3 regions of the Streptomyces hazeniae genome follow, and region 1 is predicted to be linked to each of the others. Evidence: riboswitches for the same ligand, from Rfam matches in the RefSeq annotation. Region 1 holds a riboswitch; each other region holds the start of a gene.
The links. A riboswitch is a leader RNA that binds a small molecule or an ion and turns the genes downstream of it on or off. The one in region 1 is predicted to bind cyclic di-AMP.
Positions count from the first base shown of each region.

Region 2: another riboswitch for cyclic di-AMP. It lies ahead of RM572_RS02925 (transglycosylase family protein); the one in region 1 lies ahead of RM572_RS13550 (M23 family metallopeptidase).
Region 3: another riboswitch for cyclic di-AMP. It lies ahead of RM572_RS16805 (transglycosylase SLT domain-containing protein); the one in region 1 lies ahead of RM572_RS13550 (M23 family metallopeptidase).

Region 1 is NZ_JAVREQ010000010.1:135,820-140,036, forward strand. Features, by position in the region: gene RM572_RS13540 (hypothetical protein) at 1-21, opposite strand, end outside; gene RM572_RS13545 (hypothetical protein) at 349-927, shown strand; cyclic di-AMP (ydaO/yuaA leader) riboswitch at 1,544-1,684, shown strand; gene RM572_RS13550 (M23 family metallopeptidase) at 1,697-2,824, shown strand; gene RM572_RS13555 (macrolide family glycosyltransferase) at 3,040-4,217, opposite strand, start outside.
Region 2 is NZ_JAVREQ010000001.1:722,207-726,423, forward strand. Features, by position in the region: gene RM572_RS02915 (FAD-dependent monooxygenase) at 1-185, opposite strand, end outside; gene RM572_RS02920 (response regulator transcription factor) at 454-1,056, opposite strand; cyclic di-AMP (ydaO/yuaA leader) riboswitch at 1,858-2,015, shown strand; gene RM572_RS02925 (transglycosylase family protein) at 2,018-2,680, shown strand; gene RM572_RS02930 (aminoglycoside phosphotransferase family protein) at 3,262-4,197, shown strand.
Region 3 is NZ_JAVREQ010000014.1:121,904-126,120, reverse strand. Features, by position in the region: gene RM572_RS16810 (XdhC family protein) at 1-826, shown strand, start outside; gene RM572_RS16805 (transglycosylase SLT domain-containing protein) at 959-1,720, opposite strand; cyclic di-AMP (ydaO/yuaA leader) riboswitch at 1,725-1,906, opposite strand; gene RM572_RS16800 (YciI family protein) at 2,641-3,060, shown strand; partial or broken gene RM572_RS16795 (RNA polymerase sigma factor) at 3,057-4,217, shown strand, end outside.

The DNA.
Region 1 (4,217 bases):
CGGCGTGGAAAACGCACGCATGAACGAACCTCCGACGATGGCGGGGTGCGCGGCGCGCGGCTGCGCCGGCGTGCTCCCGGGACGCCCCGCGTCCGCATCCGAGCCAAGTCGCATCCCCCCGGTTCCGCGCTCCGGGCGGAGCGCCCCGTCGTCGGCGCAGGTGGGCGGTGGTGCCCGTGGACGTTGCTCCATGCGGCGGACGGTGGACGGAGCGATGCCCGGGCGGCGGGACCGGGCGGGCCGGGCCAGGGGGATGTACGGGTGAACTCCGGGCCCGTACCCCCCTTGTGGGTGACACGGCTGATCCGGGCGGGTGACTTCGGGCCGGTGGGCCTCGTTGTCTCTGGCATGGCTGTGATGCTCACGCAGTGGTCGCCGGTGCCCTGGTCGGGAGAAACGGTTCCCCGTCCGGCTCTTCCGCCCCCGGCGGATGCCTCCGCGCCCACGCCCATCTACGAGACGCTCGTACGCGAGTGGTCCCTGGCCGGCCGCACCGTTCCGGGGCAGGGAGGCCGTCACGGCCGCAGCGAGCCCGTGGAGACCGGCGCGCGGTGGTGGCGCACGGAGGAGGGGCGGCCGTCCTACGGCGGCCCTTCGCCGGTGGTGCCCGGTCCTGCCGCGTACGGGGGCGCGGTGTACGGCGGCAACGGCGGTGACCTGTACGGCACTTCGCTTGAGCGGTACGGCTTCTCCGCAGAGCGGCAGGCCAACGGTACGGAGGGGTACGGCACCTCCGCCGCCCCCTACCGGAGTGTCGCGCCCTACGTGGGCGTCTCCGGTTACGGCGACGGGGGCGACGACGCGGGCGGCCGTGCAGCGGAGGCGCGACCGGCGGAGGGTGTGGCCGGCGAGACGGAGGCGGCGGCCGCCGATCCGGAGAAGGCGGAGGAGAGTCCGCCCGCGTGGGAGCGCGTGGCGATTCTCTGACGCGTCCGGGGCGGTTCGGTGCCGTGGGGCGGTGGCTGGTGGGGGGCGGGGGCGTGGGCTGCGGTCCGGGCCGACGACCCGGAAACCCATGATGTACGGGCCGCGTTCTCGGTGAACGGTGGGCACGACTCTTACTTCGCGGCCCACACATCACGGGCAAGTGTTTCCGGGCGCATCGCCCCTGCCCTCCGCCCACGCCCCCTCACGTCCGTCGCGGTCGCGGCCCGCCCGTGCGCTGGAGGGGGAGGCGTGCGGGGTCGTCTGCCCTGAGCTTCGCTCGGGTGCGCTCATGTCCGACTCGCACCGGAAGGCCGGTTCCGTGACGGAGGTTGGGGCGGGTGCGCTGACGGTCCGTTGGTGGAGGTTCGGTGTCGGCCGTCGTGATCCACTCGTGATCACCCACGGAACCGGCGTGCTGACGGGGTGTGTTGGTGCGTCCGTATTGCTCCTCGGTGGGCGGGAAGTCCCTGCCAAAGCGTAGGCAAAATCAGCGGCCCGGCTTGGTTTCCCGGCTGCGGGTCTATTAACGTTCGATAACGCAGCGCGGTCGTCACTGCCGTCACTCCAGGCGGCACCGTGCGCCGTCGCCTAATCCCGCACGTGGGTCACGCGAGTCTCACCGCTCGCGCCGACACACCGAGGGAGCCGGGGAACCACCTTTCAGGGGTGAATCGGCGGTCCCGCCCAAGGACCGCTGTAGGAGACCTTCCTGCTCCGAACCCGTCAGCTAACCCGGTAGGCGAGAAGGAAGGAAAGGAGAGCGCCCCCAGTGGCGTCCACCAGGCATGCCCCCGAGGCCCGCGACCTCTACGGAAGCGGACATGTCGGCGACACCGACCTCACCACCGAGTTCCCCCAGTTCGAGGAGTCCTTCGACGCCACCGGCGCCTACGCCGTGCCGACCGTCTACGGGCCGGAGCAGGACGGGGCGTACGACGGGTGGAACCCGACCGCCGAATCGGTGCGGCCGGTGCGCGGCCGGCACCGCGTGGCGAAGCAGCGCGGCGGGATGGCCCGCAGCGGTGCGGTGCTCGGGGTCGGCATGATCGCGGCCGTCGGCGCGGGCGGAATGGCCACGGCCAAGGACAAGCCGTCCTCCGTCACGATGGCCGACATGTCCTCCCTCGCCGGCACGGTGGCGGACGAACTGCCCAGCGAGATAGGTGACCTGGTCCCCGGCGTCGACGGTTCGGCGGACACCACGACGGTCGCCGCTCACGCGCCGCTCGCCCAGGCCGGCTTCAGCACCGAGACCGCTGCTCCGGAGGGGGACGCCGGGGAGTCCCTGCGGGCCCGCATCCTGGCGCAGGCCGCCCAGCAGCAGTCGGCCGCCGACGCCACCGTCCGCGAGGACGCCGCGGACATCGCGCGCGCGGAGGCCGCCGAGGCCGCCGCGAAGAAGGCGGAGGCCGAGCGCAAGGCCGAGGCCGAGCGCAAGCGCGAAGCCGCCGAGGAGGCCCGCCGCAAGGCCGAGGCCGCTCGGCTCGCCGAACTCGCCCGCAGCTACAGCGTGCCGCTCTCCTCGTACACGCTCAGCTCCAGCTACGGCGCCGGCGGCAGCATGTGGGAGAACGACCACACCGGCCAGGACTTCGCCGCGCAGACCGGCACCCCGGTGATGGCCGTGCACAGCGGCACCGTGAAGGAGGCCGGCTGGGCCGGCTCGTACGGCTACCGCGTCGTACTCGAACTCGACGACGGCACCGAGGTCTGGTACTGCCACCTGTCCTCGATGAACGTCTCCGCCGGGTCCGAGGTCAACACCAAGGACGTCATCGGCAACGTCGGCTCCACCGGCAACTCCACCGGACCGCACCTCCACCTGGAGGTCCGGCCGGGCGGCGGTTCGCCCGTCGACCCGCTGTCCTGGCTGCGTGGGAAGGGACTGAACGTCTGACCCTTCTGCTCCGGGATTCCTTTTCACGTCCCTGATGCAGGGACGGTGCCGCCGCCTCGTGCCCGTCGAGGCCTGTGACACCTCCTCCCCCCACCGCAGTACTCGGCGACAAGGAGGGGCGGGGCGGCGGCAACCGGGGAACCGGGGCGGGCGGCCACCGAGACTCCGGCGGTCCTGGCGGACCACCCCCCGACGCCAGGGCCGCCGGACCCTTTCTAGCGCCGGCTCAGGAGGGCTTCCAGGAGGTCGGCGGCCCGTGTGGTGCCGCCCTCCGCGCGGGCGTCCTCGCGCAGCCGGGCGGACCGTCGGGCCACCTCGGGGTCGGAGGTGAGGGCGGTCAGCGCGGCGCGCAGCGACGCGGCGTCCGCGTCCGCGGTGTCGAGGCGGCGGGCCACGCCCAGTTCGACGAGGCGGTCCGCGTTCTGGAACTGCTCCGCGCCCTGCGGCACCGCGATCATCGGCACGCCCGTGAAGAGCCCTTCGCTGCTGCCGCCCATCCCGGCGTGCGTGACGAAGGCGTCCGCCTGGCCCAGAATCGCCAACTGCGGTACCCAGGAGTGCACTTCGACGTTCACCGGGATCTCGCCCAGCTCGGACGGGTCGACGTAGCGGCCGATCTGCAGCACCACGTGCCAGCCGGGGAGGCCGCCGAAGGCGGCCAGGCACTGCCGGTAGAACTCCGGCTGCCGGGTGTACGCCGAACCGAGCGACACGAGCAGCACGTTCTCGGCCCCGGCCGGACGGGTCCACGCACCCTGGTCGGCGCGGTCCCCGAAGCAGGGCCCGACGAAACTCACCACATCGGGGTCCACGAGGTCGGCGTGCGGCTGCATCGCCCGGGGGATCATGGCCAGCGCGCGGTCGGGCAGCCCGACGAAGGACGGGCCGTCCGTCGTGGTCGCGCCGGACGCCTCGGCCCAGGCGGATACGCGGTCGAAGTACTCCTGGGCGCCGGGCAGTTGCAGCATCTGCTTCAGCACGGCCTGTTCCTCGTCGTGCCAGGCCACGTACGTCGGTGACAGCTGCACCGCGGGGCGGCCCTGCCGCTCGGCGAGGGCGCGGACGGCGTAGCCGCCGATGTCGTACAGGTAGAGGTCGGCGGGGTCGTCCTCGTACACCGCCTCGATCTGCGGGAGCACGTGCATCGCGTCGTCCAGGAAGACGCTCATCGCGCCGACCGGGTCCTCCGGCCAGTCGTTGTCGGTCACCGGGAGCGTCGAGTCGAACGGCACGAACGTGGCGCCGGTGCCGGTGACGAGGTCCGCGACGGCGTGCCCGTTGGCGTAGGTCACGCGGTGGCCGCGCGCCACCAGTTCGCGGATGATCTCCAGGCTCGGCAGCACGTGGCTGACGGCGGGCACGCCGACCATGGCGATGTGGGCGCGCGGGTGGG
Region 2 (4,217 bases), on a different contig from region 1:
CACAGGGGGCGGACCGCGTTCGGCGCGAGTTCCTCACCCGCGCCGTCCCCGGCCGACTCCCGCTCCCGCTCGAAGACCTCGCACCGCGTACCGGACGCGGTGAGTGCGGCCGCCAGTGCCAGTCCGCCGATACCGGCACCGACCACAGCGATGCGCGGCCGGTCCTCCACTCCTGCAACGCGCACCGCTCTGCCTTCTCTCCACATCTCAGGCACAGAGGATGTCCACGCCGCGGGGCGGACACAACGCCGCCCGGGAGGCTGCTGACTTCTGTCGCGAGTGGCATGACATCGGTCACCGTCCCGTCCGTTCCGGTCGCCTACCGGCCGGGGGTCGCCGCAAGCTGACGTCACCGCAGCGGCGCACCGGCGGCGTCCGGAGTCATCCGGGCGTGCGTCGCGGCGGGGCGCCGGACGTGGAGGACCGAGGAGAGGGGCTGAGGCGATGGCGTGGTCAGAGCCAGCCGCGGCTGTTCGCTATCCGGGCGGCGTCGAACCTGTTGCGCCCCTCCAGCTTCTTGATCGCGCTGGAGGTGACGTTGCGGACCGTGCCGGGTGACAGGTAGAGCTCTGCGGCGATCTCCTTGATCGGTGCTCCGCCGGCCGTCAGTCTCAGCACTTCTCTCTCCCGGTCGTTCAGCTGGCGGCTGTTGCGGGAGGGAGGGCGGAGCAGGGACGGGTCGATCGTCGGACAACCCGCCACGATGCCCCGGATGGCATGCACCAGATGAGTTAAACGGGCGTGGTTCGGGATGACGCTGAAGACGCCGGCCACGGCGCGGTCCAGGACCGCTCTGCTGGGCTCGGCCGCGATGACGGCGATGCCGCAGTCGGGTGCGGCGGCGCGCAGTTCGTCGGCGAGGTGGAGTTCGTCGCGACCCGTGGTGGTCGCGCCGAGGACGGCGACGGTGGGACGTACGCGCAGCACCGCCGGGACGATCTGCCGGCTGTCGTTGACGGTCTCCACGACGTCGAAGTCCCGTACCTGCTTGAGGGTTTCGGCCAGGGTCTCCGAGATCAGGCGACGTTCGTCGGCCACTAGGATGCGAATTGTCACTGCTTGAACTCCCCGCGTGGACCCGGTGAGCCCGTGGTTTCCAGGCACGCCGAAGTCCCAGCTTGAATGTGAACATACACTGGCCCGTACCGCGATAACGCCCCGGAGGGTGCCACCCTCCAACCCCAGTGTCGGCACAAATTCAAACGAACAGCAGAATCCTCTCGGACGCTCTGCCGTGCTCCACCCCTGTCGGTTCACCCCCGTTCGGCGTTGCTCCAGGGTGGAGATCCAAGGCGGTCGACCACACCGCCTGCGTTCCGTAGAGTTACAGACCGACTTGAGACCGGTCAATGGCCCTTCACAAAGAGAAGGCGCCCGGGATGTCGCCCTACCTCCCGCTATGCCGGGAAGGCCGATGGCGATTTGAGCTGGACCTGAGCTTCTCCGGTGTGCTACCCACACGTAGCCGACACGTGCGCATCAGCTGTAACACCCACGACTCCGGCCCGGCACTTCCACGGTCGCACTCCGTCTCTTCACAAGGTGAACGTCCGGCCCCTCCCTCCCGGCGAACCGACCCCCGAGCGCGACCGGCCGGCTCGACGCCACGTCAGGAGAAGGCCTGCGGCGGCGCGTTCGGCCTCCCTCCAGAGGAGTGACGCTCCCGCGGCGGCAGGCACGTCCGACACACCGTCACCACCTGCGGAATCACCGGTTCGGCGCAACACCGGAACGCCCGGACGCCCTGTATGTCGGTTTTTGAACACTCCGGTGCGATGTGCTTACGGTCGCATCGCTCGTCGCCTGACGGGCACCGCGGCCGTCACGCCGAATCCTGCCGGCGGCCGGGGACACTTCGTCGCGTGAGCGCCGTAGGCAGGAGCGGGGGACCCAGGTAGGCCGCCGCACCCGAAGGAGGGAGCGGCTCGGGGCGTATCCGCCCGCGTCAGCGGACGGACGGGCACTCTCCGGCCCGAGCCCGACAGCTCACCTCGCAGGCGTCGGTGAGGAGACGAACATGCTGTTCACTGGCAAGTACCGGGCACACCTGTCCAGCACCCGCGCACGCGTCGCGGCCCTGGTGAGCACGGCGGGAGCCGCGGTCGCGCTTCCGCTGATGTCGGCGTCCAACGCCAGAGCCGCTTCCGTCGACACCTGGGAACAGGTCGCCGCATGCGAGTCCAGCGGAAACTGGCGGATCAACACCGGCAACGGCTACTACGGCGGGCTGCAGTTCTCCCAGTCCAGCTGGGAGGCCGCCGGCGGCACGCAGTACGCACCGCGTGCGGACCTGGCCAGCAAGCAGGAGCAGATCGCCGTGGCCGAGAAACTGCTGGAGATGCAGGGCCCGGGCGCCTGGCCGGTCTGCGGCAGCGAGGGCGGGCTGACCGCAGGGGCTCCCCCCGCGGAGGTGGCCCCCGACACCGGCGCGCCGGAGCAGCAGGCGCCGGAGCAGCAGGCGCCGGAGCCGGCGGCACCGTCGGCTCCCCAGCAGCAGTCCCAGCCCGTGCAACCGGTGCAGCCGACCGGGTCGGACTACACCGTCCGCTCGGGTGACACCCTCGGCGCCATCGCCGTCGCCTACGGCACCACCTGGCAGCAGATCTACGAGGACAACCGCTCGGTCGTCGGCGACGACCCCGATTTCATTCTTCCCGGTCAGCAGCTCGTGATCCGCTGACCCGCCGTCAGGCCACCCGCACGACCTTTCCGGCTCCGCGGTCCGCGCCCGCCCGGCTCCCCCTCCGGCGCAGGCGCGGACCGCTCCCCCGTCTCCTCCCCCGTCCTCCTCCCCCGAGGCAAGAACCGGGCAACCAGGCCCGGCAATCGCCCTCCCCCCGGCCGGGCGCACCGGGACCTCCCCGGCACGACCCCCCCCTCGGGCCGCGGGCGGCTCCGGCGTGCCGGCGCCGATACCCCCACCCCCGTGGGAGGTATCGGCGCCCACGCCTTTCACCTGCACAGACAGCCGGTGTCCGATCCCCTCCCGTGGGCGGACCCGATCGGACCGGCGAGGGAAACCCGGCGCTTGACGCGCCGAGGACTCCTGCGCCGCACCCCCGTGCCGGCTGCCTTGCGGGCCTCATCGTGACATGCAGCGCAGGACTCGCACATTGCCAGAACCCGGCAAAGTTCACGGCGCGTTGACGTCCGACTCCAGCGAGCACGCCCCCCGTTCCGCCCCTGCGGGGCGCTCAGTGGTTCTCCTACATCCGCGACGACGGGGCGCCGCCCCTCCGCGCGCGGCCGTACGTTGCACCGATGACACGTGAAATCCCGCTGCTGTTCGCGCGGAGCATCGTCGACCGCGAGGGAGCCTCCGGCAAGAGATGGCTGGCGGACCTGCCGGGCCTCGTGGAGGCCCTGCTGGGCCAGTGGGACTGCGTACCGGACGGCGAGGCGGCGCACGGCGGCATCGGGATGGTCCTCCCGGTGTCCGGGCCCGCCGGGCGGCGCTGCGTGCTGAAGGTGTCGTTCCCGCACCCCGACCGCGTCCACGAGCCGGACGCGTTCGCGGTATGGGCCGGGCGCGGGGCCGTCCTGCTCCACGAACGCGACGACGACCGGTGCGCCATGCTCCTCGAGCGGGCCCGCCCCTCGACGCTGGCCGACGTCGCGGACGGCGACGAGGTGATGGAGGTCGCCGGACAGCTCAGCCGCCGGCTCGCCGTGCCGGCTCCGCCCGGCCTGCCGAGGCTGCGGGACCGGGCCGACGCCTGGGAGGAGCAACTGCTCAAGGACGCCGCGGAACTGGAGCCGCGGCTACCGGATCACCTGGTGGACGCCGCCCTGGCGACCGTCCGCGAACTCGGCCGGGACCAGCCGGACACGCTGCTCCACGGCGACCTGCACGAGCGCAACATCCTGCGCGCGGACCGGGAACCGTGGCTGGCCATCGACCCCGAGGGCTGGGCGGGGGACCCCGCGTTCGACGCCGGGACGCTGCTCAAGTCCCGCGCCCTGGCGTTCCTGACGACCGGCGAGGTGCCGAAGAGCGCCCTGCTCCGGGCGCTGAACGTGTTCGCGGACGCCGCGGGACTCGACCGTGAACGGGCCCGCCGCTGGGCCCAGCTGCACGCCGTCCAGGACGCGTTCCACGGGCGCCGCCACGGCATGCGCACGGGCACCGGCCCCTCCGGACTGGACTGGCTCACCGCGCTCGGCGACCACGTGGCCCAGTCCCTGGCCCAGCGGTAGGGACCCCCGGCTCCCGGGCC
Region 3 (4,217 bases), on a different contig from region 1:
GGTGGCCGGTCCGCCGGAGCTCCTGGGGCGGGCGCTTCTCGTCCGCCCGGACGACGACAGCGGTGAGGGTCACGGCGACGGTCAGGGGCCCGGTCACGGCGACGGCGCGTCCGGTGCCGCGGGAACCCTCGGCGGGCACCCCGGCCTGGACCGTACGGCCGCCGCCGAGGCGCGCGCCCTGCTGGACGCCGGGCGCACCGCCACCCTCGGCATCGGGGCGGAGGGGAGCCGCTGCGGCGCACCCCTCACCCTGCTGGTGGAGTCGAGCGTGCCGGCGCCGCGCATGCTGGTGTTCGGCGCGATCGACTTCGCCGCGGCGCTGGTCCGGGCGGGGAGGTTCCTCGGCTACCGCGTCACGGTCTGCGACGCCCGTCCGGTGTTCGCCACGGCGGCGCGCTTCCCGGACGCGGACGAGGTGGTCGTCGACTGGCCGCACGACTACCTGGACGCCACCGAGGTCGACGCCCGCACGGTGGTGTGCGTCCTCACCCACGACGCCAAGTTCGACATCCCGCTGCTGGAGCGTGCCCTGCGGCTGCCGGTCGCCTACGTGGGGGCGATGGGCTCGCGCCGCACCCACGAGGACCGTCTCGCCCGGCTGCGCGCGGCGGGCGTCACCGAACTCGAACTCGCCCGGCTGTGCTCGCCCATCGGCCTGGACCTGGGCGCGCGCACACCCGAGGAGACGGCGGTGTCCATCGCCGCGGAGATCGTCGCCAGCCGCCGCGGCGGCTCCGGGCTGCCGCTGACCGGGGCCCACACCCCGATCCACCACGATGGTCCCGGGGCCCGCGGCGGGGCCCGGCCGATCGGCTCCGTCGCCTGAACTCGGCGGCGCAGCCCGGCTGCCGCGACGGCTCCCGACCGCTGCCGCGCGCCGCCCCCGGGCACGACGAAAGCCGCCTCCCACCTGCACGCCGGTGGGAGGCGGCCGTCGAGTGACCCTCGAACGTCAGGCTCAGTAGGGGCCGTTGACGTTGTCGATGCTGCCGTAGCGGTCGGCCGCGTAGTTGCAGGCGGCGACGATGTTGGCGACCGGGTCGTACTGGTCGTAGGCCGTGCCCTCGACGTGGTAGGCGTCGAAGGTGGGCTTGATGACCTGGAGCAGGCCGATGGACGGCGTGCCGTTCTGGGCGTTGATGTCCCAGTTGTTGATGGCGCTCGGGTCACCGCCGGACTCACGGATGATGTTGCGGTGGATGCCGTCGTAGGAGCCCGGGATGCCCTCCTGCTCCATGATGGCCAGCGCCTCGCGGATCCAGCCGTCCAGGTTGTCCGGGTAGGTGGCCTGGTCGGCCGACTCGCCGGAGGTCTCGGTGGAGGACTGCTGGGCCTCGCCGCCCTTCTGGGCCGACGCGGCCTCGAGGGTCAGCTCCTGACCGGGGTGGATCAGGTCCGGGTTCCCGCCGACCGTCTCCTTGTTGGCCTCGTAGACGGTCTGCCAGCCGCCCTTCACGTCGTGCGCGTTGGCGATCTTGAAGAGGGTGTCGCCGGAGGCGACGGTGTAGCTCTCGGCGGCGGCGGTCTGCTCCGCCTTGGCGCCGGCCTTGACGGTCTTCACGTTGGCGGCGGCCGGCGCGGAGGCGGGGGCGGCCTGGGCGGTGCCCGCTGCGGCGATCGGCGCGGCGACGGCGCCGCCGGCGGCGAGCGCGACGGAAAGGCGGGAGACCTTGCGGGCGTTGAACAGATGACGCGGGCGGCGGTGACGGCCACGGGACATGGTGGTGAATCCTCTCCTACGCCTGCGAGGTGAGCTGTCGGATTCGGGCGAGAAGAGTTGCCCGGCCATGTCCCGTCGCGTGGGGGCGCGATGAGGCATGGCTTCACCCCAAGCCGGCCGTCGTGCGGCGCGGCGCTTACCTGGTTCCCCCGCTCCTGCCGTTGCTGACTACTGCGCTTTTCCCTGGTGCCGGTCGGCAGGATTCGGCGTCCCGGCGCGGGAACCTCCGCCATGACGTGCGGAAGCGAGCACATAGGACCACAGCCGATTCGGCGGAGACAAGCTGCGGGAAAAGGTGACCTTCGCGTCTGCGATCTTTACCGGCCGGTGTTCCTCGACGCTTTGCGATGAAGCATTTTCCGAGCGTGAGAGCGGTGAATCCCCGGGATTTCCTAATCGTCAGGCACCGCAGGCGATTTGGCCGCGCGACGCATCCTGGGGCGTCCCGGTTCCCAAGATCGGCCATGGCGCGATGTGAGTCCCGCCACAAGGGACTTGGGGTGTTCCTTATATCCACCTATTTCCAGCTCTCCTGCCGTGGAGCGGTGTTGGTCGTGCGAGGGAAGCGTGGAGAGGGTGCATGTCGGACTTGCCTGTTTTGCCTGTCACCTCCGTCCACGGTGACGCACGCGCGACGCCCTTCCGCCCGTGCGTCCCGCCCTCGCGCGCGACCTGTGCAGGACGGCGGTCGCAGTGGCCGTGGGCTGGGGTACCGCTCGCTCCGGGGAAACCGCGTGTTACCGGGCGCGGTGGGCGCCGGGCCGCGATAATGGGCCCGTGACCGGGCCGTGATCCGGTCGAGAGCGGTGCCCGAAGTTCTTCCGGGATTTCTTCCCCCGCGACGTCGAGACACGCCGCACCGCTCCGACGTCTCCGGTGAGAGGCACCCGCAGGGGAGCCCCCGACGAAGGAGTCAGACCATGAAGTACATGCTGATGCTGATGTCAGCCCAGAAGTACTACGACGCCATGAGCGGAAACCCCTCCCCGGGAGCCCCCGCCTGGTCGGAGTCCGAGCTCAAGGCCATGTTCCAGCACATGGAGAAGCTCAACCAGGACCTCGTCGCGTCCGGTGAATGGGTCGACGCCCAGGGACTGGCGGAGCCGTCCCAGACCCGTCTGGTCACCGCAGACAAGGACGGCCGCCCCGTGGTCTCCGACGGGCCCTTCGGCGAGACCAAGGAGGTGCTCGCGGGCTACTGGATCGTGGACGTGGAGACCCCGGAGCGCGCCTACGAGATCGCCGCCCGTGCCTACTCCTGCCCCGTTCCGGAGGGCTCCGACCCGGAGCCGGCGGTCGTCGTCCGCCCCGTCCCGGACGGGCCGCCGGACCAGGCGTGACCACCGACCCCCGCATCGAGGACCTGCTGCGCCGCCACGCGCCGCAGGTCCTCGGCGCGCTGGTCCGCCGCTACGGCCACTTCGACGCAGCCGAGGACGCCGTCTAGGAGGCGCTGCTCGCCGCCGCCGTGCAGTGGCCGGCCGAGGGCCGGCCCGAGAACCCGCGCGGCTGGCTCATCCGCGTCGCCTCCCGCCGCCTCACCGACCAGCTCCGCAGCGACTCCGCACGCCGCCGCCGCGAGGAGGCGGACGCCGCCCTGGCCCCGCCGGACGCGCTCGTCGTCCCGCCACCCGGTGAGGACGCCGCCCCGTCCGACGACGACACGCTCAGCCTGCTCTTCCTGTGCTGCCACCCGGAGCTCACACCGTCCGCGCAGGTCGCCCTGACCCTCCGCGCCGTCGGCGGCCTCACCACGGCGGAGATCGCCCGCGCCCACCTGGTGCCCGAGGCGACCATGGCGCAGCGGATCAACCGCGCCAAGCAGCGGATCAGGGCCTCCGGCGCCCACTTCCGCACCCCGCCCGAGGAGGAGCGGCAGGACCGGCTCGCCGTCGTCCTCCAGGTCCTCTACCTGATCTTCAACGAGGGCTACACCGCCTCCTCCGGGACGGAACTGCTGCGCGACGACCTCGCCGCCGAGGCCGTCCGCCTCACCCGGCTGCTGCGCAGCCTGCTCCCCGAGGACGGCGAGGTCGCCGGGCTGCTCGCGCTGATGCTGCTCACCGACGCCCGCCGCGCCGCCCGCACGGGTCCCTCCGGCGAGCTGGTGCCGCTGGCCGAGCAGGACCGGGCCCGCTGGGACACGGCGCAGATCGAGGAGGGCACCGCGCTGGTCGAGTACGCCCTGCGGCACACCCGCCCCGGCCCCTACCAGGTGCAGGCCGCCATCGCGGCCCTCCACGACGAGGCCGCCGACGCCGACACCACCGACTGGCCGCAGATCCTCGCCCTCTACGACGTACTCGACCGCACCTGGCCCAGCCCGGTCGTCCGGCTCAACCACGCCGTCGCGGTCGCCATGGTGCGCGGGCCCGAGTTCGGCCTCGCACTGCTGGACACGCTCCGCGACGACCCGTACCTGGCCCGCGGCCACCGTCTCGCCGCCGCCCGCGGCCACCTGCTGGACATGGCCGGCGACCGCGAGGCCGCGCGTGCG